4 regions of the Streptomyces sp. NPDC091280 genome follow, and region 1 is predicted to be linked to each of the others. Evidence: riboswitches for the same ligand, from Rfam matches in the RefSeq annotation. Region 1 holds a riboswitch; each other region holds the start of a gene.

Region 1 (7,382 bases):
CGGCATCGCGACGACCTTGCTCTGCGGGTTGCCCTCGAAGGTCAGCGTGACCTGCTTGGCCGTGACGATCTCACCGGAGTTGCCCTCGGTGCCGCCGCCGGGCTTGTCGGCGTCGCTCTCCTGCTTGCCGTTCTGGAGGCGCAACACGGGCCAGTAGTAAGTGGACTTGTCGCCCGGGTTCTCACAGCTCGTGTCGGCGTTCGCCAGATCCTGGTCGCTCGCGAAGGCGTTGTTGGACTGGTTGCCGATGTAGTCGTGGAAGTGGTGCGCGCCGTTGGAGACACCGGGCGCGACGATCACGTTGTCCGAGTTGAACAGGCCGTTGGCGTTCACCCCGCAGGCGGTGACGAACGTACCGCGCGAGGCGTTGGCCTGCTCCTGCGGAGCGTTCACGTTCGGCTGTACGGAGGTGATGTCCGCGTAGTCCGAGGCGACGGGCCCGTTGGTGGACTGCCCGTTGCCCTGCTGGCCCTGACCGCCCTGGCCGCCGGCACTGGCACTCGCGCTGGAACCGGCGCTCTGATCGCCGCCGTCGCCACCCTGGTCACCCTGGTCGCCGGTGTCGTTCTTGGGTGCGATCAGGGTGCACGCGGCGAGCGCGTCGAGTCCCTGCGGCCGGTCCCCGACGCGCCCGATGGCGTCGTCGATCCGCCCGATGGTCGCGGCCCGCTTCTCCTTCAGCGGATTCATGATCGCGTTGTCGGCGAAGGACGCGTCCTGCCGGATGGCGTCCCTGGAGTCCTGGAGTTTCTGGTAGGCCTCGGTTATCTGCTGGTCCAGAAGCGCGAGTTCCTTGTCGACGTCGGTCTTCGCCCCGGCGGGCACCGTCGTCAACTGGGTGCCGATGTCCGGGCAGTCGATCGTCGCGCCGCGCGACGCCGCGTCCGGAGACCCTTGCTGGGCGGAGTCACCGCCCCAACCGCCTTCGGACGCCGACGCGTAGACGTTCGCCGCCACCAGTCCTCCGCCGCCCAGCATCAGGGCGACTGCTGCCATCGTCGCGCGTCGTGCGCCCGTGGGGCGTCTGCGCGTGTTGCGTGCCAAGGAAGTTGCTCCTACGCGTATCGGTCGGCCCGGCTCGTCCCGGCATGGAAATCCCCCGACCCAATACGGAGCCGGAACCCGGTGTGTTCAACCGTCCCAGAAATTCATAGCGACCTCTTATGGATCACCCGACCCGGCGGCCACCCGGCCCTTCGGTGCACCAGGGCGAGGTAAAGGTCACAAAAACGTATCGGACATATCGCGCTTCAACCTTCACACGAGGCACACACGTTGGCTAAGTTGACGCTCAGGCCGTACGACCTACTCCGGCGATCAGCGCCGGGCCGCGCGGCTTGCGTTGAGTCCGGCGCGCCGCTCGCGGCAACCGGAGCCGGGGACCCAACCGACTTGGGGTGAATCGACCCAACTGCCCCTGTGGGCAAGGGTCGTAGGGCAAACCTTCCGTGATCGCCGCCCGAACCCGACAGCTAACCCGGTAGGCGCGATACGGAAGGAGCACGTCTGCCATGCCGGCAGAACGAGGTACGCGCACCGGAGGCAGTGGCCCCACCGTGGAAGACCGACCCAGCCGTGACGAAGTCCAGCGGCGGATCAACTCCCTTTACGACAGGGCCGAGACGGCCACCGGGACCTACAACGCCACGCGTGCGATGTCGGGGAAACCGCGCAAGCGCGTCGAATCCCGCCCCAGCGCGTCACGTCCTTCCGACCCCGCCGTCGAAGCCGTCACCCGGCAGCTGTTCGACCGCGCCCGCACCCAGCTGGGCCCGACCGTACCGGCGGCCCTGCCGCCCGGCAGGGCGCAGGCCCGCCCGGCCGAGTCCCGCCCCGAACGCTCCGAGCGGCCCGAACGGCGTCCTGAGCCCGAGGGCGCCGGCCGTGCGCTCGAAGCGCAGTCCGGCCGCGCCATGGCCGAGCTGACCATGGGCACCACCACCGCACCTCAACTCACGCCCTCCGCACCGGAGTCGGCCCCGGCACCCATCGCCGCGCTGCCGCCCGCCGCACCGCAGGCTCAGCAGTCGCCCATGACGGCACAGATGCCGCAGCTGGCACAGATGACGCAGACGCAGGTGCCGCAGGCGCAAGCACCGCAGCCGCCGCAGATGTCGCAGCTCGCCCAGATGGCACAGATGGCTCAGGCCCAGATGGCGCAGACGCCGACGGCGACCGTCCTCGACCTGCCGCCGGTACCGCCCGCTCCGGCCGTCGAGATGCCGGCCTCGCGCGTCATGGCACCACAGCAGTTCGCGACCGCCCCCGCGGCGGCGTTCGACCCGCTCACCGCGAGCCTGGATCTGCTCCCGTCGATCGGCTCGCCGCGCACCGAGGCCACGCCGACGGGCGCCACCTGGCCGCCCCCGGAGACGGCCTGGTCCACCCCGGAGGCCGCGTTGTCCACGGGGCAGATGCCCGTGGTGACCCAGCAACAGCCCTGGTCGACAGGCCAGATGCCCGTGGTGACCGAGCAACAGCCTTGGGCGACCGGCCAGATGCCGGTGGTGGCGGAGCAACAGACTTGGTCCACCGGTCAGTTCCCTGCGGTGACCGAGCAACAGCTCTGGTCGACGGGGCAGATGCCGGTCGTGGCCGAGCAACCGGTCTGGTCCACCGGGCAGATACCGCTGATCCCGCAGCAGCCCTCGCCCCAGCCCGCCTGGCAGCCCGCGCCGGAGCCGTCCTGGCGCCCGCCGGAGCAGCAGTGGCAGCCGACCGCCCCCGCCCCCGAGGTCTCGTTCGCCGCGGCACCGTCCGTCGCCCCCACGCTCGCGCCCCCGGCGCCGGAAGTCACGCTCCCTCCGGTCCAGGCCCCGGCGCCCGTCGCGGTGATCCCCGCTCCCGCCCCCACCGCACCGGACGCCGGCACCCAGAGCAAGACCGCCACCGCCCTCGCCTTCGCGCGCGCACAGATCGGCAGGCCCTGCCTGTGGGGCGCGGCGGGACCGGACGCGTACGACTGCTCCAGCCTCACCCAGGCCGCCTGGAAGGCCGCGGGCGTCCTGCTCCCGCGCACCGCCCAGGAACAGTCGGGCTCGGGCGCCCTCGTCCCGCTCACGGACATCCGCGCCGGCGACCTGATCTTCTTCTACGACAGCGTCGACCACGTCGGCCTCTACACCGGCAACGGACTGATGATCCACGCGCCGAGCCCCGGCACTCCGATCCGCGAGGAGTCGATCTTCTACGCCGGTTCCGCCGCCATCCGGGGCGCCGTACGCCCCGCGTGATCCGGTCGGGGCCGGGCATTTCCCGGCCCCGACCGCACACCTCGGATCACTCCCGGCCAACCGTGCCGGCGGCCCGTACGAGTGGTGCATCCTGGAGCACGGTCGTAGCGTCGAGAGGGACACGACGACCGCGCCCCGGCAGGCGGGCCACCGCCGGTGCGGGTGCGGGGCGACGAGGACGATCGGGCGGCCGGGAGCGGACATGTACAAGCACACCATGGTCGGAGTCGTCACGCTCTGTGCCGCCGCCCTGCTCGGGCCGGCCGTCGGCACCTCGTCGGCGGCCCAGGACACGGCGCCGGTGACCGCCCACCGGCAGTTCCGGGACACCGTGCTGGTCGACTGCCTGTGGCATCCCGAGGTGCGTCCCACCGACTTCATGCTGGCCTGCGGCGACGGCAACAGCCGTCTGACACAGCTGCGTTGGACGGACTGGAACGCCGACTCCGCGACGGCCACGGGCGTGAACGTGGTGAACGACTGCAAACCCTATTGCGCGGCAGGCAGGTTCCACTCCTTCCCGGTGACCGTGCGGCTGGACTCCGCGCAGACCTGGAAGCGGCATCCGGGGCTGCGGCAGTACGGCGAGATCACCCTCACGTACCCCGGGGCGCGGCCGGACAAGTTCCAGCACACCGTGACCTACCCGCTGTGGAACTGACTCACAGCGACAGGTCCACCACCAGCGGCCGGTGATCGGAGATCTCCGCCCGCGGCACGTCCACCGCCCCCACCGCGTCCGCGCCGAGCCCCGCCGTCATGATGTGGTCGAGCTGGACGAGCGGCCGGTGCGAGGGGAAGGTCGCCTGCCGGGCCGCACTCCGCCAGCCGCGTGGCGCGGTCGCGTTCAGGGTGAGCCGGGGAAGGGCGCCGAAGAAGTTGAAGTCGCCCATCAGCACCCGGGGTCGGGGCAGCTCCTCGATCCAGCGGCGCACGGCGCGGAGCTGGCCGATGTTCCAGCCCGGCACGAAGGACAGATGCACCGCCACCGCGGTGAACGGCCCCTGCGGGCCTTCCAGTACGGCGGCCAGCGCGGCCCGGGGCTGATCGCGGGCCAGCACGGGAGCGGCCCGCCCGGCGACCCTCAGCGGCACGGCCAGCGGGCCCGGGGAGAGCCGTAGCACCCGCCATTCGCGGACCGGCAGCCGGGTGAGCAACGCGACACCCTGGGAAGGGAGTTCGGGCTCCAGGGCGTCGGGGCCGTGGACGCGCAGCGCGGGTTGGGACGGGTCGGTTACCCAGCCGCGGTCCGGTACGAAACGGCTGTGCAGGGCCGTCGCGTAGCGCCAGTCGCGGGCGCCCAGCGCCTCGGCGGCGACCGCCGCCTGGTCGAGGCGGCCGGAGCGTTCCTGGAAGCGGTCGACCTCCTGGAGGGCCAGCACATCGGCGTCCAGGGACGCGACGGCCTCGGCGAGGGGCTCCGCGGGGTCCTCGGGGCGGGTGGCCGCCGGACGGCCGTCGGGACGGATCAGCTGACCGTGCAGCACGTTGAACGTCGCGCACCGCACCCGTGTCTCGCCCATGGCCGCTCCCTCCCAGGGCAGCGATCTTCGCATCCGGCGGTCCGCGCCGTGCGGCGGTCGACAAGATCGCTCCCAATCACGCGGAATTTCGAGTCAATCCGCCATCGCGCACGTACCAGCGGTCATGGGCGCCCCGCGCCGACCCGCCACGTCACCAATTCGGAGAACAGGCACCCCATGAACGCATCCGCACCGAACAGCTCCGCCGCCGACGCCACCGCGCAGATCGGCGTCACCGGCCTGGGTGTGATGGGCCGCAATCTGGCCCGCAACTTCGCCCGCAACGGCTACACGGTCGCCGTCCACAACCGCTCGCCGCACCGCACCCACGAGTTGATGAAGGAGTACGGCGACGAGGGTGCCTTCGTCCCGGCCGAGACGGCCGAGGAGTTCGTGGCCGCCCTCGAACGCCCCCGCCGCCTGATGATCATGGTGCAGGCCGGTCCGGCCACCGACGCCGTCATCGACGAGTTCGCCGCGCTGATGGAGCCCGGCGACATGATCATCGACGGCGGCAACGCGCACTTCGCCGACACCCGCCGCCGTGAGGCCGCCCTGCGCGAACAGGGCCTGCACTTCGTCGGCGCCGGGGTATCCGGCGGCGAGGAGGGCGCGCTCAACGGCCCGTCGATCATGCCGGGCGGCTCGGCGGAGTCGTACGCCGTGCTGGGTCCGATGTTCGAGTCGGTCAGCGCGAAGGTCGACGGCGAGCCCTGTTCCACGCACATCGGGACGGACGGCGCCGGGCACTTCGTGAAGATGGTGCACAACGGCATCGAGTACGCGGACATGCAGCTCATCGCCGAGGCCTACGACCTGCTGCGCCAGGTCGGCGGCTACCCGCCCGCCGAGATCGCGGACGTCTTCCGCCGCTGGAACGAGGGGCGGCTCGGCTCGTACCTGATCGAGATCACCGCCGAGGTCCTGGCGCACACCGACGCGGAGACCGGCGGGGCGTTCGTCGACATCGTCAAGGACGCGGCGGGCCAGAAGGGCACCGGGCGCTGGACCGTGCAGACCGCACTGGAGCTGGGTTCGCCGGTCACCGCCATCGCCCAGGCCACCTTCGCCCGCGCCTCCTCCAGCCAGGCGGACCTGCGCGCCGCCTACCGGGGGCTGCCCGGCGGCACCACTCCCCCGCTCAGCCGCACCGAGGCCGAGCGCTTCACCGCCCAGGTCGAGCAGGCGCTGTACGCCTCGAAGGTCATCGCCTACGACCAGGGCTGGAAGATGATCCAGGACGCGGCCACCGAGTACGGCTGGTCGATCGACCTCGCCGCGGTCGCCGGGATCTGGCGCGGCGGCTGCATCATCCGCGCCTCCTTCCTGAACCGCATCCGCGCCGCCTACACGGCCGACCCGGGGCTGGTCAGCCTGCTCGGCGAGGAGACCTTCGCGCGCGAGATCGGCGACGCGCAGGTCCCGTGGCGCGAGGTCGTCGCCTCGGCGGCCCGCCGGGGCATCCCGGTCCCGGCGTTCTCCGCCGCGCTGTCGCACTACGACACGCTGCGCGCCGAACGGCTGCCGGCCGCCCTGCTCCAGGGGCAGCGCGACTTCTTCGGCGCCCACACCTACGGGCGCACCGACCGCTCCGGCAGCTTCCACACCCACTGGTCCCGGCCCGGCCGCCCGGAGACGACGGCCTGAGCAACTCCCTTGTCCGGCCCGCCCGTTCAGGCGGGCCGGAGCGATCCCGCGCCCGCTACTCGTCCCCGGCGAGAGCGGGCGCCGCCGTGCTGGCGCGCACCACGAGTTCGGTCGGCACCAGGGTGGTGCCGTGCTGGTCGCCGCGCTCCCGCATGCGCCGCAGCACACCCTGCACGCACAGCCGGCCGACCTCGGCGAAGTCCTGGTGGACGGTGGTCAGGGGCGGCAGGAAGGAACCGGCCTCGGGGATGTCGTCGAAGCCGATCACGCTGACGTCCTCGGGGATGCGCCGCCCGCGCTCGTGCAGGGCCCGCAGCAGGCCCAGGGCCATCTGGTCGTTGGCCGCGAACACCGCTGTGCAGTCGGTCTGTTGGGCGAGGTCCAGGCCCACGCGGTAGCCGGACTCGGCGGACCAGTCGCCGCGCACCACGGCGGGCACGGGCCGTCCCGCGTCGGTGAGTTCGGCGCGCCAGGCGTCGGCGCGGCGCTGGGCGGCGAAGGACTCCTGGGGTCCGGCGAGGTGCCAGACGGTGCGGTGGCCGAGGTCGAGGAGATGGCGTACGGCCGCGCGTGCCCCGCCGTTCTGGTCGGTGTCGACCACGCTGTAGCGGTCGCCCGCGTCGGAGTCGGCGACGACGACCTGGACGTGTGGCGGCAGCGAGATGGTCGCCGCGTCGAGGAGGTGGACCTCCATGATCGCGATGACGGCGTCCACGGCGAGTTCGCCGAGCCGGGAGAAGGCGCCGCGCACCTCGTCCTGAGTGGGGACGGCGACCGGCAGCAGCGTGACGGCGTAGCCCTCGTGCGCGGCGGAGGTGGCGATGGCCTCCAGGGTGCGCATGTTGCCGGTGGTGGAGAGGTTGAACGTGATCACGCCGATGGTGCGGAACTCACCGCGCTTGAGGGCGCGGGCCGCGCTGTTGGGCCGGTAGCCGAGTTCCTTCATGGCGGCGAGAACCTGCTGCCGGGTCTCCTCGTT
Region 2 (7,382 bases), on a different contig from region 1:
AGCCCCATCATAACGTCATGTACGTCCTGTACATTTCTTACAGATGCCGAAGGAGGGGTACCCATGACCCGACCGTTCGCCCGCCACGTCCTGCCCGAATTCACCGAGCGCACCAGTTCCGGGCACCGGACGCTCGACCCGTACTCGAAGCTGCTGGAGGAGCGGATCGTCTTCCTCGGGACACCGATCGACGACATCGCGGCGAACGATGTGATGGCCCAGTTCATGCACCTGGAGTACCTGGCACCGGACCGGGACATCTCGCTGTACATCAACTCGCCCGGTGGCTCCTTCACCGCGATGTCGGCGATCTACGACACGCTGCGGTACGTCACCTGCGACGTGGAGACGGTCTGCCTCGGCCGGGCCGGCACCAGCGCGGCGGTGCTGCTGGCGGCGGGCACCCCGGGCAAGCGGGCGACGCTGCCGGGCGCGCGGATGGAACTGCGTCAGCCCTCGCTGCCCGAGCCGATCCACGGACAGACGAGTGATCTCGCCATCCAGGCCGAGGAGTTGGCGCGCACCCGGTCCCAACTGGAGGCCGTGCTCGCGCTGCACACGGGCCGGACGGCGGAGCAGGTCGGCGCGGACATCGAGCGGGACCTGCTCATGGACGCCCGACAAGCCCTGGAATACGGGCTGGTGGACCGGATCGTGGCGACCCGCAAGACCTCGTTCACCGAGCCGGGCGGGGAGTGAGCCGCGAATGCTGCCGCCGGAGCTGCCGCCGCTGCCCGCGCTGACGCGTGCCGAGGGCGAGTTGATCGACCGTTATCTGGACGTGGCCGACCTGCTGGGCCGGATCAACCCGGCGCACCACGGGGACACCTATCGCGGACTGCGGGCCGCCCAGGCGCTGGTGGCCAAGGCCACCGAGCTGCGGGACGCGCTGGCGCTGATGCACCAGCGGGGCGAGACCGAACTGCACGCGCCCACCCTCGCGCGGGCGCTGCGCGTGCTGGACGGCGAGCGCCGCACGGCCCGCGTCACCATCCCCGCGCCCTCCGACAGTTGACGGACCCGCGGCCGTCCAAAGCGGGGTCGAAACGGGCCGAACGGCGTACCCCCGATCGGTGGAGTCGCCGCTCCGCCCATGCGGCCGTCCGGCCTGCGCACCACGCGTAGGCGGAGGGCGGGGCGAGGTGTTCCGGTGCTGGTCCGAGGGCTGCGCGCCCTCGACACGCCTTCGAACACCGCTGCGTTCACCCGAACGGGTGGGTGGTGAGTAACCCCACAAATCCCCGATTCCGTTGGGCTTTTCGGACATTCATAGGTGAAGATCCCTGTCTGACGACAAGACCCCGCCGCAGCGGCGGGGCGATCCGGGCGGACGCCGAGTCCTGCCGCCGCCCGGATGACAGGTCGACAGGATTGCATCGGCAGGAGTGGAGGACCCAAGCACGACGGGTCGCCGGGACGGTCACGCCATGACCGGGTCGAGCAGCCCTTGGGGTGAAGCCGCGAGTGTGCGGCCGGGCAACTTCGCCAGCCCGAATCCGACAGGTCATCCTTCACAGGCGGCTGACGAAGGGTTGCGCATGACTGCGCTCAATCGTGTCCCGTCGCTGATGGTCCGGGCCGGTACGGCTTCGGCCTTCGCCATCGCCGCCGTGGGCGGTTCCGTCGTGATCCCCGGTGTCGCCTCCGACGCCGCGGCGGCGACACCCGCGACGAAGGCACTCCAGGTCGCGGCGTCCAAGAAGGGCGCCCCGTACAGGTACGGGGCCACCGGACCGGGCCGCTTCGACTGCTCCGGGCTCACGCTGTACTCGTACAAGAAGGCGGGCAAGAAGCTGCCCCGTACGGCGGCCCAGCAGTACAACAAGACCCACCACATCTCGGCCGGGAGCCGCAAGGCCGGGGATCTGGTCTTCTTCCACTCGGGCTCCAGCGTCTACCACGTCGGCATCTACGCCGGCGGCGGGAAGATCTGGCATGCCCCGAAGACCGGGGACGTGGTGCGGTTGCAGAAGATCTGGACCAAGAGCGTCTGGTACGGCCGGGTCAGCTGACCCGCGTCGAAAACTCCCGAGGGGGTGGCGGTCTCCTGACGGACCGCCACCCCCTCGGGTGTACCGGCGCACTCAACACCTCGTGCTACGGCTCCTGTTGGCCCGCCGCGGTGACCGGCCGGGCCGGGACCGTCCAGGGCACTTCGATGGAGACCGTCTTGCCGCCCTCCAGGGTGGGCCTGACCCTGAGCCTGCCGCCGCACTCCGCGGTCAGCCAGCGGATGATGACCATGCCCCGGCCGTTGTCCTGCTGGACGGCGGCCGGCAGGCGTTTCGGGAAGCGGGGATGGCTGTCGGTGACGCCGATGCGCAGCTGTTCGTCCCGCTCCAGCTCGATGTCCACCGTGAAGGTGGGCGACTGTCCGAAGGTGTGCTGCACGGCGTTGGTGGCCAGTTCGGACACGATGAGGCGGATGGTGTCGGCGACCTCCGTGTCCGCCGGCAGTCCCCATTCCACGAGGGTCCCGACCACGTAGGAGCGGGCGGTGGAGACCGAGGCGGGATCGCTCGGCAGAGTGACGGATGCTTCCAGATGGTCTGCCATGGCGCGGTCGTCCCTTTCCCGCGGGACCGGTGTCCGACACGGAGCGGATGGTTCGAGTACGGTCCCGGACTGGTGCTTCTTCGCCAGACTGCCATTACCGCGTCGCCAACGGTGCCGATCCACCAAGATATGCATATATCTGTCGCTCAAAGCGGTGAACTCTGCGAACCCAGACTCTATTTGGGCGGCTCGGAAGGAGTAAGGAGAAACCCATGCAGTACGGTCCCGCGGTGCGCCGCCGGAAACTGGGCGCCGAACTCCGCGCGCTGCGTGCGGACGCGGGGCTCACCAGCGGTGAGGCGGCCCGGCTGGTCGGCTGGCACCAGTCGAAGGTGAGCCGCATCGAGACCGGCGCGAGTGGCGTGAAACCGCCGGACGTCCGCTTACTCCTGGACGCCTACCAGGTCGGCGACACGCACCTGCGGGACATGCTGCTCGTACTGGCGGGCTCCGAGGACGGGGGCGGTCGGCACCACTGGTGGCACGCCTACCGCGGGGTGCTGCCGCCCGCCTACCGGGACTTCATCAGCCTGGAGTCACAGGCCAGCACGATCCGCACCCTGGAGACCTCGGTGGTCCCCGGACTGCTCCAGACCCCCGAGTACGCGCGGGCGGTGACCCGGGCCGCCGTGGGCGGCCTCGACGACGAGGGGCCGGAGCGGCTCGACGCGCTGGTGCAGGTGCGGCTGGCCCGGCAGGACATCCTGCGGGCGGATCCGCCGCTGGAGCTGAGCGTGGTCCTCGACGAGGCGGTGGTACGCCGGGAGGTCGGCGGGCCGGGTGTGATGGCACGCCAGCTGACACGGCTCGCGGAGGCGGCCCGGCTGCCCCAAGTCAGGCTTCAGATCTTGCCGTTCGCCGCAGGAGCACACATCGGCATCACCGGGCCTTTCGTTATCTTCTCCTTTCCGAGCACTTCCGATCTGGACGTGGTTGTTCTCGACCACTTGACGAGTAGCCTCTACCTCGAACGGAAAGAAGACCTAGAGGCCTACAGCGAGGCCTTCAACACCCTTCAGTTCCACGCCCTTTCGCCCGAGGACTCGTTGGACTACATCGCCGGGATAGGTGACGGCGCGTAAGGAGGCACCATGTCTGCACTGCCTCGGAACGTACCTTCCAGTACCGATCTGTCCGGCGTGCGGTGGCTGCGCAGCAGCTACAGCACGGGAGCCAACAACTGCGTCGAGGCGGCCCGCCCGCACTCAGGCCCCCGCGCGGGGCTGCTCGCCGTACGCGACTCCAAGGACCCGCAGGGACCCGCTCTGCTCTTCTCCCCCGAGAGCTGGACGGGATTCCTCGGCGCCTTCCACTGACCGGTTCCCCCCGTCAGCGACGCACGACCGTGTCACGCCGACTCATGGTCGCGTCTCGCCGATCACACGTACAGCGCGTTCGATCTCGGCCCCGGAGAGGTCCGCTCGGGCGGTCAGCCTGAGCCGTGAGATGCCGTCGGGCACGGAAGGAGGACGGAAGCAGCCCACGGCCAGCCCTGCCGTACGGCAGTCGGCCGCCCATTGCACGGCCGCCTCCGGGGACGGTGCCCGCACCGACACCACCGCGGCGTCCGGACGTACCGCTTCCAGACCCGCGGCGGTGAACCGTGCGTGCAGTTCACTCGCCACGGCGCGCGCCCGGGCGGCCCGCTCGGGCTCGCGCCGCAGCAGGGTGAGCGCCGCCAGCGCCGCCCCCGCGGCGGCCGGCGCCAGGCCGGTGTCGAAGATGAACGTCCGTGCCGCGTTGACCAGATGGTCGATCACCCGGGCCGGACCGAGCACGGCCCCGCCCTGACTGCCCAGCGACTTGGACAGGGTGACCGTCACGACCACGTCCTCGGCCCCCGCGAGCCCCGCCGCGTACGGCACCCCGCGCCCGCCCTCGCCCAGCACCCCGAGCCCGTGCGCGTCGTCGAGCAGCAGCCCCGCCCCGAACTCCCGGCCCGCCTCGGCGAGCGCCTCGACCGGAGCCGCGTCCCCGTCCACCGAGAACACCGAGTCGGAGACGACCACGGCCGGCCCGTCGTGCGTCCGCAGCGCCTTGCGCACCCCCTCCGGGTCCCCGTGTCCTACGACCTGGGTGGCGCCCCGGGCCAGCCGGCAGCCGTCGATCAGGGAGGCGTGGTTGCCCGCGTCGGAGACGATCAGCGAACCGTGCGGCGCGAGCGTGGTGACCGCGGCGAGGTTGGCCGCGTAGCCGGAGGAGAAGACGAGGGCCGCCTCGAAGCCGGTGAACTCGGCCAGTTCGCGCTCCAGCCGCGTGTGCAGCTCGGTCGTACCGGTGACGAGCCGCGACCCGGTTGCCCCGCCGCCCCAGGTCCGGGCCGCCGCCGCGGCCCCCTCGACGACCTCGGGGTGGTGGGCGAGCCCCAGGTAGTCGTTGCTCGCGAGATCGAGGAGCGGGGAGTCGGCGGGGCGCGGGCGCAGGGTCCGTACGAGCCCGGCGCGGCGGCGCAGCTCCGCCTGGTCGTCGATCCAGCCGAACGCCATGGTTCCTCCGGGGCTTTTGTAGGCAGTGCACAGACACTAATCGGACGACCGGTCGCCCATGGTGTGGTGATACCCACACCCCCAGGGCCATGTCTTGTGCAATCTCTCCTTGGCCGCGAGCGGTCCCGTAGGACAGGATCGGGCCTCATGGACCTGCTGAACACGCTCGTGGACAAGGGGCTTCGGCGCGAGCTGCCGACCCGCGCCGAAGCACTCGCCGTCCTCGCCACCTCCGACGACGACCTGCTGGACGTCGTGGCCGCGGCCGGAAAGGTGCGGCGGCACTGGTTCGGGCGACGGGTGAAGCTCAACTACCTCGTCAACCTCAAGTCCGGCCTGTGCCCCGAGGACTGCTCGTACTGCTCGCAGCGGCTCGGCTCCAAGGCCGACATCCTGAAGTACACCTGGCTGAAACCCGACGACGCCTCGAAGGCCGCGGCGGCCGGGGTGGCGGGTGGCGCCAAGCGGGTCTGCCTGGTGGCCTCCGGCCGGGGCCCGACCGACCGGGACGTGGACCGGGTCGCGGGCACCATCAAGGCGATCAAGGACCAGAACGAGGGCGTCGAGGTGTGCGCCTGCCTCGGCCTGCTCTCCGACGGCCAGGCCGACCGGCTGCGCGAGGCGGGCGCGGACGCCTACAACCACAACCTGAACACCTCCGAGTCGACGTACGGCGACATCACGACCACGCACACCTACGCCGACCGCGTCGACACCGTGCAGAAGGCGCACGCGGCGGGCCTCTCCGCCTGCTCCGGCCTGATCGCCGGGATGGGTGAGAGCGACGAGGACCTGGTCGACGTCGTTTTCTCGCTGCGCGACCTGGACCCGGACTCGGTGCCGGTGAACTTCCTGATCCCGATGGAGGGCACCCCGCTCGAAACGGAGTGGCACCTCACCCCGCAGCGGTGTCTGCGCATCCTCGCGATGGTGCGGTTCGTGTGCCCGGACGTCGAGGTGCGTATCGCGGGCGGGCGTGAGGTGCATCTGCGCACGATGCAGCCGCTGGCCCTGAACCTCGCCAACTCGATCTTCCTCGGCGACTACCTGACGTCCGAGGGCCAGGCCGGTCACGCCGACCTGGAGATGATCGCGGACGCCGGTTTCGAGGTGGAGGGCGCGGGCGAGGTGACGCTGCCGCAGCACCGGGCGACGGTGGCGGCGGGCGGCTGCGGGTCGCACGAGGACGCCGGGTGCGGCGGGGGCTGCGGCGGCCACGAGGGCGCCGGAGTCTGCGGTTCCGCACCCGCCGCCGCGCCTACGGCCACCCCCGCGCCGCAGGTCGACGAGGTGCGCCGCGACCTGGTCTCCGTACGCCGTCGAGGTGCCGGAACGGACATCGCGCCCAATGCCTGACCCGACCGGCCGCCTGCCCGTCCCGGAGCTGCTGGAACTGGACCGGCGGCACGTCTGGCACCCCTACGGCCCGATGCCGGGCCGGGCCGACCCGCTCGTCGTGGAGTCGGCGAGCGGGGTGCGGCTCCGACTGGCGGGCGGCGGCGGGGAGTTGGTCGACGGGATGTCGTCCTGGTGGTCGGCGATCCACGGCTACAACCACCCCGTGCTCAACGAGGCCGCGCGCGAGCAGCTCGGCCGGATGAGCCACGTGATGTTCGGCGGTCTCACGCACGAGCCCGCCGTACGCCTGGCGAAGCTCCTTGTCGACATGTCTCCCGAGGGCCTGGAGCATGTCTTCCTCGCCGACTCGGGCTCGGTGTCGGTCGAGGTCGCGGTGAAGATGTGCCTCCAGTACTGGCGCTCGCTCGGCCGCCCCGCGAAACAGCGCCTGCTGACCTGGCGCGGCGGCTACCACGGGGACACCTGGCAGCCGATGTCGGTGTGCGACCCCGAGGGCGGGATGCACGAACTGTGGTCGGGCGTGCTCCCGCGCCAGGTGTTCGCGGACGCGCCTCCGGCCGCCTACGAGGAGTCGTACGCCGAGCATCTGCGCGAGCTGATCGGGCGGCACGCGCACGAACTGGCCGCGGTGATCGTGGAGCCGGTGGTGCAGGGCGCGGGCGGGATGCGGTTCCACTCCCCCGCGTATCTGCGGGTGCTGCGCGAGGCGTGCGACGCGCACGACGTGCTGCTGGTGTTCGACGAGATCGCGACGGGTTTCGGCCGCACCGGCGCGCTGTTCGCGGCGGAGCACGCGGCCGTGACGCCGGACGTGATGTGCGTGGGCAAGGCGCTGACCGGCGGCTATATGACGATGGCGGCGAGCCTGTGCACGTCTCGGGTGGCCGAGGGCATCTCACGGGGCGAGGTGCCGGTCCTGGCCCACGGCCCGACCTTCATGGGCAATCCGCTCGCGGCGGCCGTGGCCTGCGCGTCGATCGA
Region 3 (7,382 bases), on a different contig from region 1:
TCCTGAGCCGTACGGGGGGTTCGGCCCGCCGTCTTGGACGTCGACACGGGTTGGTGGGTGACGAGGACCGCGGCTGAGTCGGCGCGCGAGGAGGGCCGTGCCATTCCGCGTACTGCTCCCGGACTCCCCCCGGACCCGTCCCGGGCGGTTCATACCGAGGGCAGGTCGGTCCGCCTTCCACCTGGTCGGCGCACGCCGGCGACGAAGACTGCGGCCGAATCCGCGCGCAAGCAGGGCCGCGCTGCTCCGCGTGCCGCTCCACGACACCTCAGGCACGCGCCGGACACGTCCCGGGCGGAGCACACCGGGAGCGGGTCGCTCCGCGTGTCACTCCAGAACGCCCCGCACACGTCCCGGGCGGTTCACCCGGGGCGAGTCGCTCCGCCTCCTACGTGGTTGACACTCGCCTGCGACGAAACCCGCTGCCGAATCCGCGCAAGGCGCTAGGGCAGTGCTGTTCGGCGCGCCGCTCCCGGACACCCCGGACGCGTCCCGGGCCGAGCACACCGGGAGCGCGTCGGTCCGGCCCCCGTGCGGGCGGGGCAGGTGGTTCGCCGTGCCGAGCGGTGGTGGGTGTCTCGGCACGGCAGCCGTATGCGTCGGGCTGTCAGGCCACCCAGTCGATCCGTGTCTTGATGTCGTCGGGCGACAGCGCGCCCTTGGCCTCGACGTGGTCGCCGGAGGACTCGCCGCGCAGGCGGCGGCCGATCCACGGCACCAGGTACTCGCGCGCCCAGTGCACGTCGTCGCGGCGGACGTCGAGCGGGCCGCGCGGCGGGAGCGGCGGCCAGGGCTGGTCCGGGTCGGCCGGGACCTCGACGCCGAGGACCTGACCGGCGCGGAGCGCCACGCGCGTGTGGCCCTCGGGAGAGAGGTGGAGCCGGTCGTCGTCCCAGGCCCGCCGGTCCTGGACCGTCTTCAGGGACCACAGGTCGAGCACCGGGCAGCCGTAGCGGTCGGCGATGGCCCGCACATGTCCGTTGTAGGTGGCGATCTTGCCGCGCAGATGCTTGAGGACCGGCACACCGCGGGTGTCGAAGCCGGTCGTCACCAGGACGGTGCCAACCGCGGAGGTGAGGTCGGCGACCGCGCGTTCGAAGCGCTCGGCGACCTCGTCGGGGTCGGTGCCAGGACGGATGATGTCGTTGCCGCCCGCGCAGAAGGAGACCAGGTCGGGGCCGATCTCCTTGGCCCGGGTGAGCTGGTCGGCCACGATCTGGTCGAGCAGTTTCCCGCGTACCGCGAGGTTGGTGTACGCGAAGTCGCCCTCGGGCCGCCGGTCCGCGAGCAGTACCGCGAACCGGTCGGCCCAGCCGACCATCGCCCCGTCGGGCCCGGGGTCGCCGACGCCCTCGGTGAAGCTGTCCCCCACCGCCACGTACGACCCGATCACTGATCTGTTGTCACTCTTCGAATCGTTAGCCACGGCAACCATAGTTCACCCTGGAGTGTGACCTACGCGATCGTAATATGGGGTTGACGGGCGGTGAGATAAGCCACTTGTAAAGGGTTGTCCAAAGTCGGAATAAGCCCCTGGCCAGGGACGTTGACCCCGGGAACGGTCTCAGCCCCGGCCTCCCGAGTCGGCCGACCGAGTCAGCCGACGGTGACGCCGTGCGAGCGGAGGTAGGCGACCGGGTCCACGTCCGAGCCGTAGTACGGCGTGGTCCGGATCTCGAAGTGCAGGTGCGGGCCGGTCACATTGCCGGTCGCGCCGGAGAGGCCGATCTGCTGGCCCTCGGTCACGGTCTGGCCGGCCGAGACGGACAGCTGCGACATGTGGGCGTACTGCGAGTACTCGCCGTCCGCGTGCCGGATGACGACCTCGTTGCCGTAGGCGCCGTCGTAGGCCGCCGAGACGACCGTGCCCGCGGCGACCGCCTTGACGGTGGTGCCGGTCGGGACGACGAAGTCGACACCCGTGTGATAGCCGCTGGACCACATACTGCCCGCGACGTGGTAGCCGGTACCGATGGTGCCGCCGGTCACGGGGAGGGTGTAGCCACCGGCGGTGCTGGTGGTGTCGGAGCTCTGCGTCGCCGACGTGTCCTTCTTCGACGAGGAGGAAGAGGACGAGGAAGACGACGAAGACGACTTGGACGACGAAGTCGAGGAACCGCTGGAGGACTTGGTGGTGCTCGCGTCCGTGTCCGTGGTGGCCTTCCCGCCGAGGGACAGCTTCAGGCCGGGATGGATCAGCGACGGGTCCGAGCCGATCGCCTCGCGGTTGTCCTGGTAGATCTTCTTCCAGCCGCCGGTGACGTCCTGCTCGTCGGCGATCTTCGCGAGCCAGTCGCCCGCCTTCACCGAATACGTCCTGACGCCCTCGGTCTTCGCCGTGGCCGCCTTCCGCGTCACCGACTTCTCGGCCGCCGGAACGGACTGAACGGCCTTTTCCGGAACGGAGGTCGACGTGGCCGCGTGCGCGCCGCCGGCTCCCATGAGCGGAAGGGCGAGCGCGGCGCCCCCGGTTCCGGCCACGGCTATCGAGCGGGTGAGGCGCTGGGACTTGGGACGGCGGTGCTTACCCTTCGCGGGCATGGCGAATTCCTCTCCGGCGCCTGCGGGGTGAGCTGTCGGGTGCGGGCTGGAGATGCCCGGCCGCGCGCTGGTCGCGGCTTTACCCCAAGCCCGTTCCGGAGACCGGAACAGGCGTACTACCTGTGGGTCCCCCGCTCCTGCCGCATACGGGTGGGTGTGTGCGGAGTCCGGTCGGCGGCAGGATTGGGCGTCCGTCCGGATTGGTGGCGAACGTAAGCGAGGAAGACGCAACGGGACAAGCAGGAGGTTCCACGGTTTTGGGTTTCTTGTGATCTCCTGTGGGAATTCACAGTCACCCTCCGTGAATTCCCACCCGACTTCGCCTTCAATTCCCCTGGAAAAGCATGTCAATTACGTGAACATGACGAGCGACGTACGGTCACGGATATGACGCTGCTCACGTACAACCTCTCAGGTTCCCTTAATCCAGAGCGAGTTGTGACGAAGCCTGCAATTCGGGTAGAAGGCTCAGATACGACGCAGCCGGAGAACCGTCGCATCGAGGTCACCGTGCAGCCCGGTCCGCAGCCCGTGGTGCAACAGCACGGCACCACGGTGGACTTCGCCCGTTTCGAGGCATTCGTACGACGCCGTCGGGTCGAGCCCGCGCAGCCGCAGCGCCGGGACCGGCTCGCCGTAGTGCTGCGCCTGGAGCAGGGCGAGGACCACGCTCTCGTCGCCGCGCGTGTACTGCACGGCGCTCAGTCCGCCGGTCGGCGGGCGCAGCCGGTGGAGGTCGCCGTGCTGCACCAGCGGCCGGATCTCCTTGTAGAGGGTGATCCACTCGCGGGCTTCGGCGAGTTCCTCCTCGGTCCACTCGGAGAGGTCGCCGCCCACGCCGAGCACCCCGGCCATGGCGCTCACGAACCGGAAGCGCAGGCTGCTGACCCGGTCGTTGAGCTGGGTGTTCGGGCTGTCGGTGACCCAGGCGGCCATCACGCGCGCGGGGTGGATCTGGCTGAAGCCGTGCTGGATGGCGAGCCGGTCGAGCGGGTCGGTGTTGTCGGAGGTCCACACCTGGTCCGTACGGCTCAGGATGCCGAGGTCGATCCGGCCGCCGCCGCCCGAGCAGGACTCGAAGGCCACCCCGGGGTGGGCCTCCCGCAGCCGGTCCAACAGGGCGTACAGGGCGCGCACATGGTCGACCCAGAGGCGCTGCGGATAGGCGTCGCCGGGCCAGCCCGCGTCCGTGAAGCAGCGGTTGAAGTCCCACTTCACATAGTCGATCGGGGCGCTGGAGAGCAGCCCGTCGAGCTGCTCCCACAGGTATTCCTGGACGTCCTCGCGGGCCAGGTTGAGGACGAGCTGGTTGCGGAACTCCGTGCGCCTGCGCCCCTCCTGGTACTGCACCCAGTCCGGGTGGGCGCGGTAGAGGTCGCTGTCCGGGTTGATCATCTCGGGCTCGACCCAGATGCCGAACTGCATGCCCAGCGCGTGGACGCGGTCGGCGAGCGGCTTGAGGCCGGCCGGGAAGCGGTCCGGGTTGGGGGTCCAGTCGCCGAGTCCGGCGCGGTCGCTGGTGCGGGCGCCGAACCAGCCGTCGTCGACCACGAACAGTTCGACACCGGCCGCCGCCGCGCGCTGCGCGAGCACCTCCTGCTGCTCCTCGGAGATGTCGAACTGCGTGGCCTCCCAGGAGTTGTAGAGCACCGGGCGGTCCTGGTCGGCGTCCGGCACGACGTACGTCCGCTGGTAGGTGTGCCAGGTGCGGCTGGCGCCGCCGAAGCCGGCGTCGCTCCACAGGGCCGCGAAGAGGGGCGTCGTGAAGGACTCCCCGGGCGCGAGGCTCAGCAGCCCGGACTCGTCGTACCCGGCGCCGCCGGTGATCTGCACGCGCGCGTCCGGGAGTTGGGCCACGGCGATCCGCCAGGACCCCGACCAGCCGAGGGCGCAGCCGTAGACCTCGCCGCGCTCCTCGGTCGCGTCGGTGTCGAGCGCGACCCAGGGGAGGTACTGGTGTCCGGTGTGGCCGCGCCGGCTGCCGATGACCTTCTCACCGTAGGTGAGGGGGGAGCGCACGAGTCGTGACTCGGCGGCCCAGCGTCCGTGCACGTGCGACAGCTGCCAGTCCTCCCGGTCGGGCAGTGTCCAGGTGGCGGAGTCGGCGCGCAGCAGCTCCAGCGGCTCGGTCCCGTCGTTGTCGAGGACGGTCCAGCGCTCGACGACGTCGCCGCGCGTGCGGTAGTGCAGGGTGATGGCCAGTCCGGCGTCGCGGAAGCGGAGGCGCAGTTCGTCGCCGTCCGTCTCGTGGCCGTCGAAGGTCCACTCGGTGCCGCGCCGCTCGGCCGTGCGCACCGACAGGGCGGGGCGGACGAAGCGGGGGCCGCCCTCGACCGGGTACTCCTCGCGGCCGTCGAGCGGGGACTCGAAGGAGGAGCCGCCGGGGAGCGGGCGGGCGGCGAGTTCCTCGGCGTCGGCGAGTGCGATGCGGGGGCCCCAGTGGAGATGGAGCAGTTCGTCGCGTTCGGTGAGATGGACGGCGTAACTGCTCGTGGGGCCGGACAGCACCCATGTACGGCCGTTCTCGGCGGTCTCCAGCATCAAGTCCCTCACAGATTCGAACATGTCCACTCAAGCGTCAACATCATCAAGGGTGCGGGACCCGCGAGGCAACGTCTGGGGAGAAGTCATGGCCTGTGGAAAGTCGCTTCACACGTCCGGGTGAGCGAGGTCGGCCCGGCCCGGCGGGAGACCCTGGTCAGCGCCGTCAACGGCCTCCGGGGCGCGATGTGCATGTCGTATCGTCGACAGGGTGCCCGCCGGTGAGCCGCGCCGCCGGGCCGAGTGGGAGGAGCCCTCGTGACGCAGCAGATTCCGTCGACCGAGCCGGAGTTGTCCGGAGTGCGCAATTTCCGGGACGTGGGCGGGCTTCCGACGGTGGACGGCCGCAGGGTGCGCCACGGCGTGCTGTTCCGCAGCGGCCATCTCGCGCACGCGACCGAGGAGGACGCCGCGTTCCTCGGCTCGCTGGGCCTGCACACGGTCTTCGACTTCCGCAACGCGTCGGACCAGAAGCTGGAGGGCCCCGATGTCGAACTGCCCGGTGTGCGCAACGTGAATCTGCCGCTGTCCGACCCGGCGGACGGCTCCGAGTTCTGGAAGATGGTCCGCGACGGCGAGACGGAGCAGCTGCGCGAGGTCCTCGGCGACGGCAAGGGCGCCGACCGGATGATCGCCTCGTACCGCACGATCGTCACCGAGCGCACCGCCGAGCACTCCCAGGTGCTGCACGCGCTCGCCGAGGACAGCGTCCCCGCGCTGATGCACTGCGCGGCCGGCAAGGACCGCGCGGGCCTGTCGATAGCCGTGACGCTGCTCGCCCTCGGGGTGGAGCGCGAGGCGATCGTCGCCGACTACCTGGAGTCGAACGCCAAGCACCGCCGCTACAAGGTGCGGCGCAGCGACCCCTCCTCGGCGGGCTACACCCCCGAGGTGATGGAGCTGCTGAGCCCGCTCTTCGACGCCCGCGCCGAGTATCTGACGGCGGCCTTCGACACCGTCGAGGAGACCTGGGGCAGTGTCGACGCCTATCTGGAACAGGGGTTGGGGATCACTCCGGAGATCCGGGAGCGGCTGCGCGAGCGCCTGCTCGACTGAACCGGCGCCCGCGGCGGGCTACTTGGCGCCGACCGAGAACAACAGGTAGATGAAGGCCGCGAAGAGGTGGCCCACGGCGATGTAGATGAGCAGCCGTACCCACAGGGCGCGCGGGAACCTGTCCTCGATGTTGTTGCCGCTCATGACGTCTCTCCGGTGATCGGGCCCAGGCACAGGGCGGCCGTGGGACTCTGCAACAGGGTGTGCACGAACAGGACCTCGACGCCGCTCTCGTCGGCGGCGGCGAGCCGGTGCGGGGTGAGCGAGTCGAAGTGCGCGCTGTCGCCGGGCCCGAGGACGTGCGCGGTGTCGCCGAGCCGCAGCCGCAGCCGGCCGGTGAGGACGTGGAGCCACTCCTCGCCGGGGTGCACGCGCACGATGTCGCCCTGGGAGCCGTGGGGGATGCGGACGCGCAGCGACTGCATCCCGCGGCCGGGGGCGCCGGCCTGCCAGTACGTCCAGCCGCCCGCGCGGGTCGGTTCCATGTCGGCGGCGCGTACGACGGCTTCCCGGTCGGTGACCGTCTCGCCGAGCAGGTCCGAGACTGTCGTACCGTAGATACGGGCGAGTGCCAGCAGCATCGGCAGCGAGGGCTGGCGCTGCCCGGTCTCCAGCCGGGAGAGATGGGCGGGCGAGAGCCCGGCCGAGCGGGCGGCGGCCTCCAGGGTGAGGGAGGCGCGGCGGCGCAGGGCGCGGAGCTGGGGTGCGACGGTGGCCGGCAGGTCGTCGGACGGTCCGGCCGGCGGTTCCGGCTCGGTCCCGGGCTCGGCCTCGGTGTCGGAGGGGCTCATGCCTCCATTCAGCCGGACTTTTGCCCCTGCGGCAAATTTCTTGCCACAGAGGCAAAAACCTCGGTTCTCGCGGCTCAGCGGTTGGCGACCGCCTGCTTCACGAGCGTCCTGCTGAAGTCCCACATCAGTCCGCCGCCGCTGTGCGCGTCGTCCATCACGGCCGTGAAGGCCTCGACGAACCGGTCCACCTCGCGCTCGCCGACGATCAGCGGCGGGATCAGCTTGATGACCTCCAGGTGGTCGCCGGAGACCTGGGTGAGGATGCGGTGCCGCTGGAGCAGCGGTACGACCACCATCTGCGCGAACAGGCCCTTGCGGGCGGCCTGGAGCATGGTCCAACGGCTGCGCAGCTTCAGCGACTTGGGCTTGCCGAACTCGATGCCGATCATCAGGCCCCGGCCGCGTACGTCGGCGAGCAGCTCGTACTTGTCGACGAGCGCGGCCAGCCGGGTC
Region 4 (7,382 bases), on a different contig from region 1:
TTGAAATTTGAAGCAACAGATTTGTGGGGCGCCTCACGAATACGCCTCAGGAGCACGCCTCGCGAGCACGCCTCACGAACACGGCGGCGTGGAGCGGCGGCGCCACGGGACGTCCTCCGGTGCCTCCAGCGCCCGCACGATGCCCGTGCTGATCTCCTCCAGCTGCCCCACCTGCTCCGGAGTGAGATGGTCGAAGATCGCCGCCCGGACCGTCTCGACATGCCCCGGCGCCGTGGCCACCAGCACCGCCATCCCCTCGTCGGTCAGCACCGCCGTACTGCCCCGCTTGTCCGAGGGGCACCCCTCCCGCCGGACCAGCCCGTCCTTCTCCAGCCTGGTCACGGCGTACGTCAGCCGGCTCCGGGTGATCTTCGACCGCTCGGCCAGGTCGGTCATCCGCAGCCGGTGGTCCGGTGCGTCCGAGAGGTTGGCGAGGATGGAGTAGTACAGGTGGGGCATGCCGGCCTCCTGCTGGAGCTGCCGGTCGATCGCGTCCTCCAGGAGGTGCGTCGCGGCGATGTACGCGCGCCAGGCGCGCAGCTCCTCGGCGGTGAGCCAGCGAGTCGTCATACCCCCAGTGTAGGTTTGTTTCAAACTTGAACCAAGACCCGCCGGCCTCCCGGAGAGAGCGCGTCGATGTCCCTGCCCCACGTCCTGCTGTCCGCCGCCGTCTCCCTCGACGGCTACCTCGACGACACCGGCCCCGACCGGCTGCTCCTCTCCAGCCCCGCCGACTTCGACCGCGTCGACGCGGTCCGCGCCTCCGTCGACGCGATCCTCGTCGGCGCCGGCACGATCCGCGCGGACAACCCGCGGCTGCTCGTGAACTCCCCGGAGCGCCGCGCCGCCCGTGTCGCGGCCGGCCGGCCGGAATACCCCCTCAAGATCACGGTCAGCGGCTCCGGCGACCTCGACCCGGCCGCCAACTTCTGGCACACCGGCGGCGACAAGCTCGTCCTCACGACCGACAAGGGCGCCGAGCGGGCCCGCCAACTCGGCCTGGCCGCCGACGTGTTCGCCCTCGGCCCCGAACTCGACTGGCGCCGGCTGCTCCAACACCTGCACTCCGCCAGGGGAGTCGACCGCCTGATGGTCGAGGGCGGCGGCACGATCCACACCCAGCTCCTCCAGCAGGGACTGGCCGACGAACTCCAACTCGTCCTGTCCCCCCTCTTCGTGGGCACCCCGGACGCCCCCCGCCTCTTCGGCCCGGGCACCTACCAGCCGGGCCGACTGCGTCTCGTCGAGACCCGCCCCATCGAGGACGTCGTCCTCATGCGCTACGAACCCACCGCCCCCGGCACCGGCGGCCTCCCCGCCGCCGCCGACCACCACTGGCTCGCCCTCGCCTGCGACCTGGCCGCCGACTGCCCGCCCTCGCGGACCGCGTTCAGCGTCGGCGCGGTGGTGGTGGCCGAGGACGGCACGGAACTGGCCCGCGGCCACTCCCGCGAAGCCGGCGACCCGGTCGTCCACGCGGAGGAGGCGGCCCTCGCCAAACTGGACCCGGCGGACCCGCGCCTGGCGACCGCCACCGTCTACACCAGCCTCGAACCCTGCACCCACCGCGCCTCCCGCCCCAGGCCCTGCGCCCGGCTGATCCTCGACGCGGGCGGACGGCGCGTGGTCACGGCCTGGCGCGAGCCGGACACGTTCGTGACGGCGGCCGACGGAAGCGGGGCGCTGGCCGCGCGGGGGGTCTGCGTGGTCGTACTCCCGGAGTACGCGGAGCGGGCGAAGGCGCCGAACCGTCATCTGCTCGGCTGAGTGCCCCGGCATGGCCCGGCACCTCACGGCCCTCCCGGCGCCGGGCCGTCACGACCGATCGGCCCATCAAATCCTGCGGCCCGCTCCCCGAAGGGCCACGCTGCGAAGGACCCGGTAGGGACAACGCGGAGGTAGGACACATGAGGGCAGTGGCGGTGCTGGGCGCGTCCGTGGCCGTAGGGCTTCTCGCCTCGTGCGGGGCGGCGGACACCGGTACGCGGACCATGGCACGGGCGCTGCCCGCCGGTGCGGCGTTCACGCATCCCGGAGTGCTGGTCAGCAAGGCGCAGCTGGACGCCGTACGCAAGAACGTGGCGGCCGGGAAGCAGCCCTGGCTGAAGGCGTACTTCGGGATGCGGGACAGCAAGTACGGGTCGTACAAGTACACGGCGAAGCCCTACGCCGACGTCGACTGCCCCTGGAACGGCAAGGCCGCGCACGGGTGCGTCGAGGAGCGCGAGGACGCCATCGCCGCGTACACGCAGGCCCTGCTGTTCAGCATCACCGGGAAGCAGCACCACGCGCTCAAGGCGCGGGAGATCATGGACGACTGGTCGGCGAAGATGAAGGAGCACACCTCCGAGGACGCCGGACTCCAGACCGCGTGGGCCGGGTCGACCTGGGCGCGGGCGGCGGAGATCGTGCGGTACGCGCCGGGCGCCGGATGGCCCGCCGACCGGGTGCGGCGGTTCGCGACCATGCTGCGCACCGCCTACCAGCCCGAGGTGACGAAGGACCTGCCGGACTACAACGGCAACTGGGACCTCGCGATGACGGACGCGGCGATCGGCATCGCCGTCTTCCTCGACGACCACAAGGCCTTCGACGCGGCCGTCGCCCGCTTCCGCGACCGCGTGCCCGCCTACTTCTACCTGGAGAAGGACGGCAAGGTGCCGCTCACCCCGGCCCGCTCCACCGTCACCACCCCGCAGAAGCTCACGACGTACTGGTTCAAGCAGACCACCTTCAAGGACGGCATCGCCCAGGAGACCTGCCGCAACTTCAAGCACGTCGGGTACTCGCTGGCCGCCACCGGGCACATCGCCGAGACCGCCTGGCACCAGGGCGTCGACCTCTACAAGGACGTCAAGGACCGGCTCGCCGCCGCCCTCGAATTCCACGCCCGCTACCAGCTGGGCGAGGCCGCCCCCGCCTGGCTGTGCGGCGGGAAGGTCGACCGGAACATGGGGACCGACCTGGAGGTCCCGCTCAACCACCTGGAGGACCGGCTCGGCATGAAGGTGCCCGCCGCGCACCGGCTCGCCGCGAGCACCCGCCCGGCCGGCAGCGACGACCTCTTCGTCTCCTGGGAGACCCTCACGCACGCCGGTAACCCCGCCGACTGAAACGTGTGTGACATCGGGCCCCGTGGATGGCGTATAGTTGGAGACACAACGGCGCGGGGTGGAGCAGCTCGGTAGCTCGCTGGGCTCATAACCCAGAGGTCGCAGGTTCAAATCCTGTCCCCGCTACTCAAGGCCTAGGGCCGGAGTCCAGAAATGGATTCCGGCCCTAGGTGTTTCTCCCGCCACGGTCGGCCCACCCCGCTCGCCACCCTCCCCCCGCCACGAAAGACTGGACGCGTGGAGGACGGTCGGTATGTGCGCAGCGATCCCGTGCCCGACCGGGGCCTCGCCTTCGTCCGCCGGCTGCCCGCGCTGCTGCTCGTCGTCGGGGCGTTCTACGACTACTTCACCCCGCAGGACTTCACCGCGGCCCCCTTCTTCACCGCCGCCCCGCTGATCGCCGCCCCGCTCTACTCGCGGCGCGGCACCGTCCTCACCGGGCTGGCCTCCGTCGCCGTCGTCCTGGTGATCCACCTCAGGCTCGGCATCCTCCTCCACATCGACGCGCTCACCGAGTCGGCCACCGTGGCCACGGTCGCCGCGCTCGCCGTCCTCATCAACGTCCTGGTCCGCCGCAGCAGCGAACAGCTCGCCTCCGTGCGCGAGATCGCCGAGGCCGCCCAGCGCGCCGTACTGCCCGAACCGGCCGAGCGGATCGGCGGGTTCGAGATCGCCGCCCGCTACGAGGCGGCCCAGGAGGGCGCGTTCATCGGCGGCGACCTGTACGCGGTCCAGGACACCCCGCACGGCGTACGCCTGGTCGTCGGCGACGTGCGCGGCAAGGGCATGGGCGCGGTCGCCGCCGTGGCCGTGGTGATCGGGGCGTTCCGGGAGGCGGCCGAGCAGGAGGCCACCCTGGAGGCGGTCGCGCAGCGGCTGGAGCGGGCGCTGGCGCGCGAGGGCACCCGGCGCGACGGGCTCGACGCGGTCGAGGGCTTCACCACGGCCGTCCTCGCCGAACTCCCGCACGGCGACGGTGTCGTACGGATCGTCGACCGCGGCCATCCGCCGCCGCTGCTCCTGCGCGCGGACGGCAGCGTGGACGCCCTGCTCGTCAAGGAGCCCGCACTGCCCCTGGGAATGGGCGAGTTGGGCTACTGGCCCGACCGGGCCGAGGAGTTCGCGTTCCCCGGCGGCGCCACCCTGCTCCTGTACACCGACGGGCTGACCGAGGCCCGCGACGGCCACGGTGTGTTCTACGACCCGGGGGAGCGGCTGGCCGGGCGGACCTTCCGCAGTCCGGTGGCACTGCTCGGAATCCTCGCCAAAGAGGTGCGCCGTTATGCCGGGGGCGGGATGGCGGACGACATGGCGATGATCGCCGTACGTCGGCCGTGACCGGTCAACTCACCCGTTTTTCGCCGGTGGTGGGCCCTTTCGTCCAGCAAGGAAAGGTTAATGATCAAGCGAACGGGCTTGGAAACGGACGCCCGTGTCTATTAACGTTCGATAACGCAGCACGGTCGTCCCAGCCGTCACAAGAGACAGCTCCGTGCGCACGCGCCGAATCCCGCGAGGGAACCGGGGAACCACCACTTGGGGTGAATCGCACGTCGACAGTCGTGGGAACACGACCGGTTTACGCGCGTAGGAGACCTTCCTGCTCCGAACCCGTCAGCTAACCCGGTAGGCGAGAAGGAAGGAAAGGAGCACGCCCACGTGGCGTCCAACCAGGCTGCCCCAGAAGCCCCGTTCGTCTACGGCGGTCACCGTCCCGACGAGGGCCCCTGGGAGGAGTGGAATCCCAGCGCGGAGACCGTTCTTCCCAACCGCGGCAAGCACCGTGTCGCCAAGCAGCGTGGTGGCGGGGGATTCGCCCGCAGCTCCACCGTCCTGGGCGTCGGTGTCATAGCCGCCGTGAGCGCCGGCGGGATGGCCAGCGCCAACACCGGCAAGCCGCCCGTCTCGATCTCCCTGCCCGACCTGCCCTCCGTGGGTCATCTGCTGGACGACTCCGCGAGCACCCCCAAGGGTTCCGCGACCGCGCTCAGCAGCGTCGGCGTCACCGCCAACGAGACCGCCAAGGGCACCTCGGACGCGGGTGAACTGCTGCGCAACCGGATCATGGAGCAGGCCGAGTACCAGCAGCTCCAGGTCGACGGCCGGTCCCAGGCCGCCGCCGAGGCCGCCGTCGCCAAGCAGCTCGACGCCGCCGCCGCGAAGGCCGAGCAGGACGCCGCGAAGAAGGCCGCCGACGCGAAGAAGGCCGCCGAGGCCGCCGCCAAGAAGAAGGCCGAGAGCGCGAAACTCGCCGCGCTCGCCAAGCAGTACACGCTGCCGGTCGCCTCGTACACGATCACCGGCACCTTCGGCCAGGCCGGCTCCATGTGGTCCTCCGGCTACCACACCGGACTCGACTTCGCCGCCCCCACCGGCACCCTGATCAAGGCCATCCACAGCGGCACGATCACCGAGGCGGGCTGGGCCGGCTCCTACGGCTACCGCACGATCCTCACCCTCGACGACGGCACCGAGCTGTGGTTCTGCCACCAGTCCTCGATCAACGTCAGCGTCGGCCAGAAGGTCGCCACCGGAGACGTCATCGGCCGCGTGGGCGCGACCGGCAACGTGACCGGGCCGCACCTCCACCTGGAGGTCCACATCAACGGCGCGGCCACCGCGAGCGACCCGGCGCCCTGGCTGCGCAGCAAGGGCCTCAACCCCTGACCCACCTGATGGAATATCCGGTTCCGGTCCGGCGGTTGACGTGGAGCATGACTTCTCTTCGCAAGCTGGGCCGGTCCGACCTGGAGATCTTCCCGCTGAACCTCGGCGGCAACGTGTTCGGGTGGACCGCCGACGAGGCCACCTCCTTCGCGGTGCTCGACGCCTACGCCGCCGCGGGCGGCAACTTCGTCGACACCGCCGACTCCTACTCCGCGTTCGCCCCGGGCAACCAGGGCGGCGAGTCCGAGACCGTCATCGGCAAGTGGGTCAAGGCCCGCGGCAACCGCTCCGACGTCGTCATCGCCACCAAGGTCAGCCAGCACCCCGACTTCCCCGGCCTGTCCGCCGCCAACATCAAGGCCGCCGCCGACGCCTCCCTGCGCCGCCTGGACACCGACCACATCGACCTCTACTACACCCACTTCGACCAGGTCGAGGTGCCGGTCGAGGAGATCGTCGGCGCCCTGGACGAACTGGTGACGGCGGGCAAGGTGCGGTACATCGCGGCCTCCAACATCACGCCCGAACGCCTCCAGGCCTCCCTCGACTTCTCCGACCGCGAGGGCCTGGCCCGCTACGTCGCGATCCAGCCCCACTACAACCTCGTCTCCCGCGACACCTACGAGGGCGAACTCCGGGACGTGGCCGAGCGCAACGGCCTCGCGGCGCTGCCCTACTTCGCCCTCGCGGCCGGCTTCCTCACCGGCAAGTACCGGCCCGGCACGACCGTGGACAGCCCGCGCGCCGGACGGGCCGCCGGCCACCTCGAATCCGAGCGCGGCCGGCAGGTGCTGACCGCCCTGGACGAGATCGCGCGCGCCCACGACGCCGCCGTCGCGACGGTCGCCCTGGCCTGGCTCGCCGCCCAGCCCACGGTCGCCGCCCCGATCGCCTCCGCCCGCGACGTCGAGCAGCTGCCCGACCTGCTCGCCGTGGCCGAACTGACGCTCACCGACGCCGAGATCGAGCGCCTGAACCAGGCCTCCGCCTGAGGGTCGTCAGCTCCGGTAGGGGTTGTACGCGGACTGCGGCGCCGCCGCGGTCCCGTACACCCCGTACACCGGCCACGGCGGCACCACCACCGGCACCGGCGGCGCGACCGCCCGCGCCGCGTACTCCAGCGCGGGCCGCGCCACCTCCCGCCCCTGCCACAGCTCGTGCAGCAACTCCCTTTCCCGTACGGCGAAGTCGGCGCGGGCGCGGCCCCGCGCCGCCCGGTGCCGCAGGAACGCCAGGGAGGTCGCGCGGGCCTGGTAGCGGGCCACCGAGCGGGCGCCGGGGCGGCCGAGATGCCGGCCGGCGTACTCGCGGGCCAGCCGGCGGCCCCGCATCGAGCCGAGCACGAACGGTTCGCCCGGGGTCAGCCAGCCCGCGAGCACATATACCGGCAACTCCTCGCGCACCGCGCGCAGTTCACGCTGCCGGGTCCAGACCGCCAGCCAGGTCAGCAGACCGAACGCGGGCACCATGAACAGGCCGTAGACCTCGAAGAAGCCGTACTGGCCGAAGGTCGAGGAGCCGTTCCAGACCGCGTGCATGCCCATCGCGAGCAGTAGTCCGGTCAGCGCGGCTAGGACGCGCCGGACGTGCCGCCGGTCGGGG

Evidence for each region. A riboswitch is a leader RNA that binds a small molecule or an ion and turns the genes downstream of it on or off. The one in region 1 is predicted to bind cyclic di-AMP.
Region 2: another riboswitch for cyclic di-AMP. It lies ahead of ACIQPR_RS38775 (C40 family peptidase); the one in region 1 lies ahead of ACIQPR_RS22870 (NlpC/P60 family protein).
Region 3: another riboswitch for cyclic di-AMP. It lies ahead of ACIQPR_RS08100 (peptidoglycan DD-metalloendopeptidase family protein); the one in region 1 lies ahead of ACIQPR_RS22870 (NlpC/P60 family protein).
Region 4: another riboswitch for cyclic di-AMP. It lies ahead of ACIQPR_RS13360 (M23 family metallopeptidase); the one in region 1 lies ahead of ACIQPR_RS22870 (NlpC/P60 family protein).

Annotation. Positions count from the first base shown of each region.
Region 1 is NZ_JBIVUZ010000007.1:375,400-382,781, forward strand. It holds gene ACIQPR_RS22865 (DUF1996 domain-containing protein) at 1-996, opposite strand, end outside; cyclic di-AMP (ydaO/yuaA leader) riboswitch at 1,345-1,503, shown strand; gene ACIQPR_RS22870 (NlpC/P60 family protein) at 1,512-3,233, shown strand; gene ACIQPR_RS22875 (hypothetical protein) at 3,436-3,894, shown strand; gene ACIQPR_RS22880 (endonuclease/exonuclease/phosphatase family protein) at 3,896-4,756, opposite strand; gene gndA (NADP-dependent phosphogluconate dehydrogenase) at 4,934-6,403, shown strand; gene ACIQPR_RS22890 (LacI family DNA-binding transcriptional regulator) at 6,459-7,382, opposite strand, start outside.
Region 2 is NZ_JBIVUZ010000015.1:187,298-194,679, reverse strand. It holds gene ACIQPR_RS38785 (ATP-dependent Clp protease proteolytic subunit) at 64-699, shown strand; gene ACIQPR_RS38780 (hypothetical protein) at 707-1,015, shown strand; cyclic di-AMP (ydaO/yuaA leader) riboswitch at 1,354-1,535, shown strand; gene ACIQPR_RS38775 (C40 family peptidase) at 1,539-2,012, shown strand; gene ACIQPR_RS38770 (ATP-binding protein) at 2,098-2,556, opposite strand; gene ACIQPR_RS38765 (helix-turn-helix domain-containing protein) at 2,769-3,638, shown strand; gene ACIQPR_RS38760 (DUF397 domain-containing protein) at 3,648-3,872, shown strand; gene ACIQPR_RS38755 (8-amino-7-oxononanoate synthase) at 3,915-5,042, opposite strand; gene bioB (biotin synthase BioB) at 5,190-6,398, shown strand; gene ACIQPR_RS38745 (adenosylmethionine--8-amino-7-oxononanoate transaminase) at 6,391-7,382, shown strand, end outside.
Region 3 is NZ_JBIVUZ010000002.1:331,141-338,522, reverse strand. It holds gene ACIQPR_RS08110 (TetR/AcrR family transcriptional regulator) at 1-6, shown strand, start outside; gene ACIQPR_RS08105 (SGNH/GDSL hydrolase family protein) at 608-1,393, opposite strand; gene ACIQPR_RS08100 (peptidoglycan DD-metalloendopeptidase family protein) at 1,597-2,541, opposite strand; cyclic di-AMP (ydaO/yuaA leader) riboswitch at 2,546-2,708, opposite strand; gene ACIQPR_RS08095 (alpha-galactosidase) at 3,010-5,082, opposite strand; gene ACIQPR_RS08090 (tyrosine-protein phosphatase) at 5,341-6,138, shown strand; gene ACIQPR_RS08085 (DUF6126 family protein) at 6,157-6,282, opposite strand; gene ACIQPR_RS08080 (helix-turn-helix domain-containing protein) at 6,279-6,929, opposite strand; gene ACIQPR_RS08075 (aspartate aminotransferase family protein) at 7,004-7,382, opposite strand, start outside.
Region 4 is NZ_JBIVUZ010000003.1:714,639-722,020, forward strand. It holds gene ACIQPR_RS13335 (MarR family winged helix-turn-helix transcriptional regulator) at 73-570, opposite strand; gene ACIQPR_RS13340 (dihydrofolate reductase family protein) at 637-1,767, shown strand; gene ACIQPR_RS13345 (alginate lyase family protein) at 1,908-3,113, shown strand; tRNA gene ACIQPR_RS13350 (tRNA-Met) at 3,166-3,239, shown strand; gene ACIQPR_RS13355 (PP2C family protein-serine/threonine phosphatase) at 3,267-4,451, shown strand; cyclic di-AMP (ydaO/yuaA leader) riboswitch at 4,605-4,761, shown strand; gene ACIQPR_RS13360 (M23 family metallopeptidase) at 4,773-5,780, shown strand; gene ACIQPR_RS13365 (aldo/keto reductase) at 5,828-6,772, shown strand; gene ACIQPR_RS13370 (PrsW family intramembrane metalloprotease) at 6,779-7,382, opposite strand, start outside.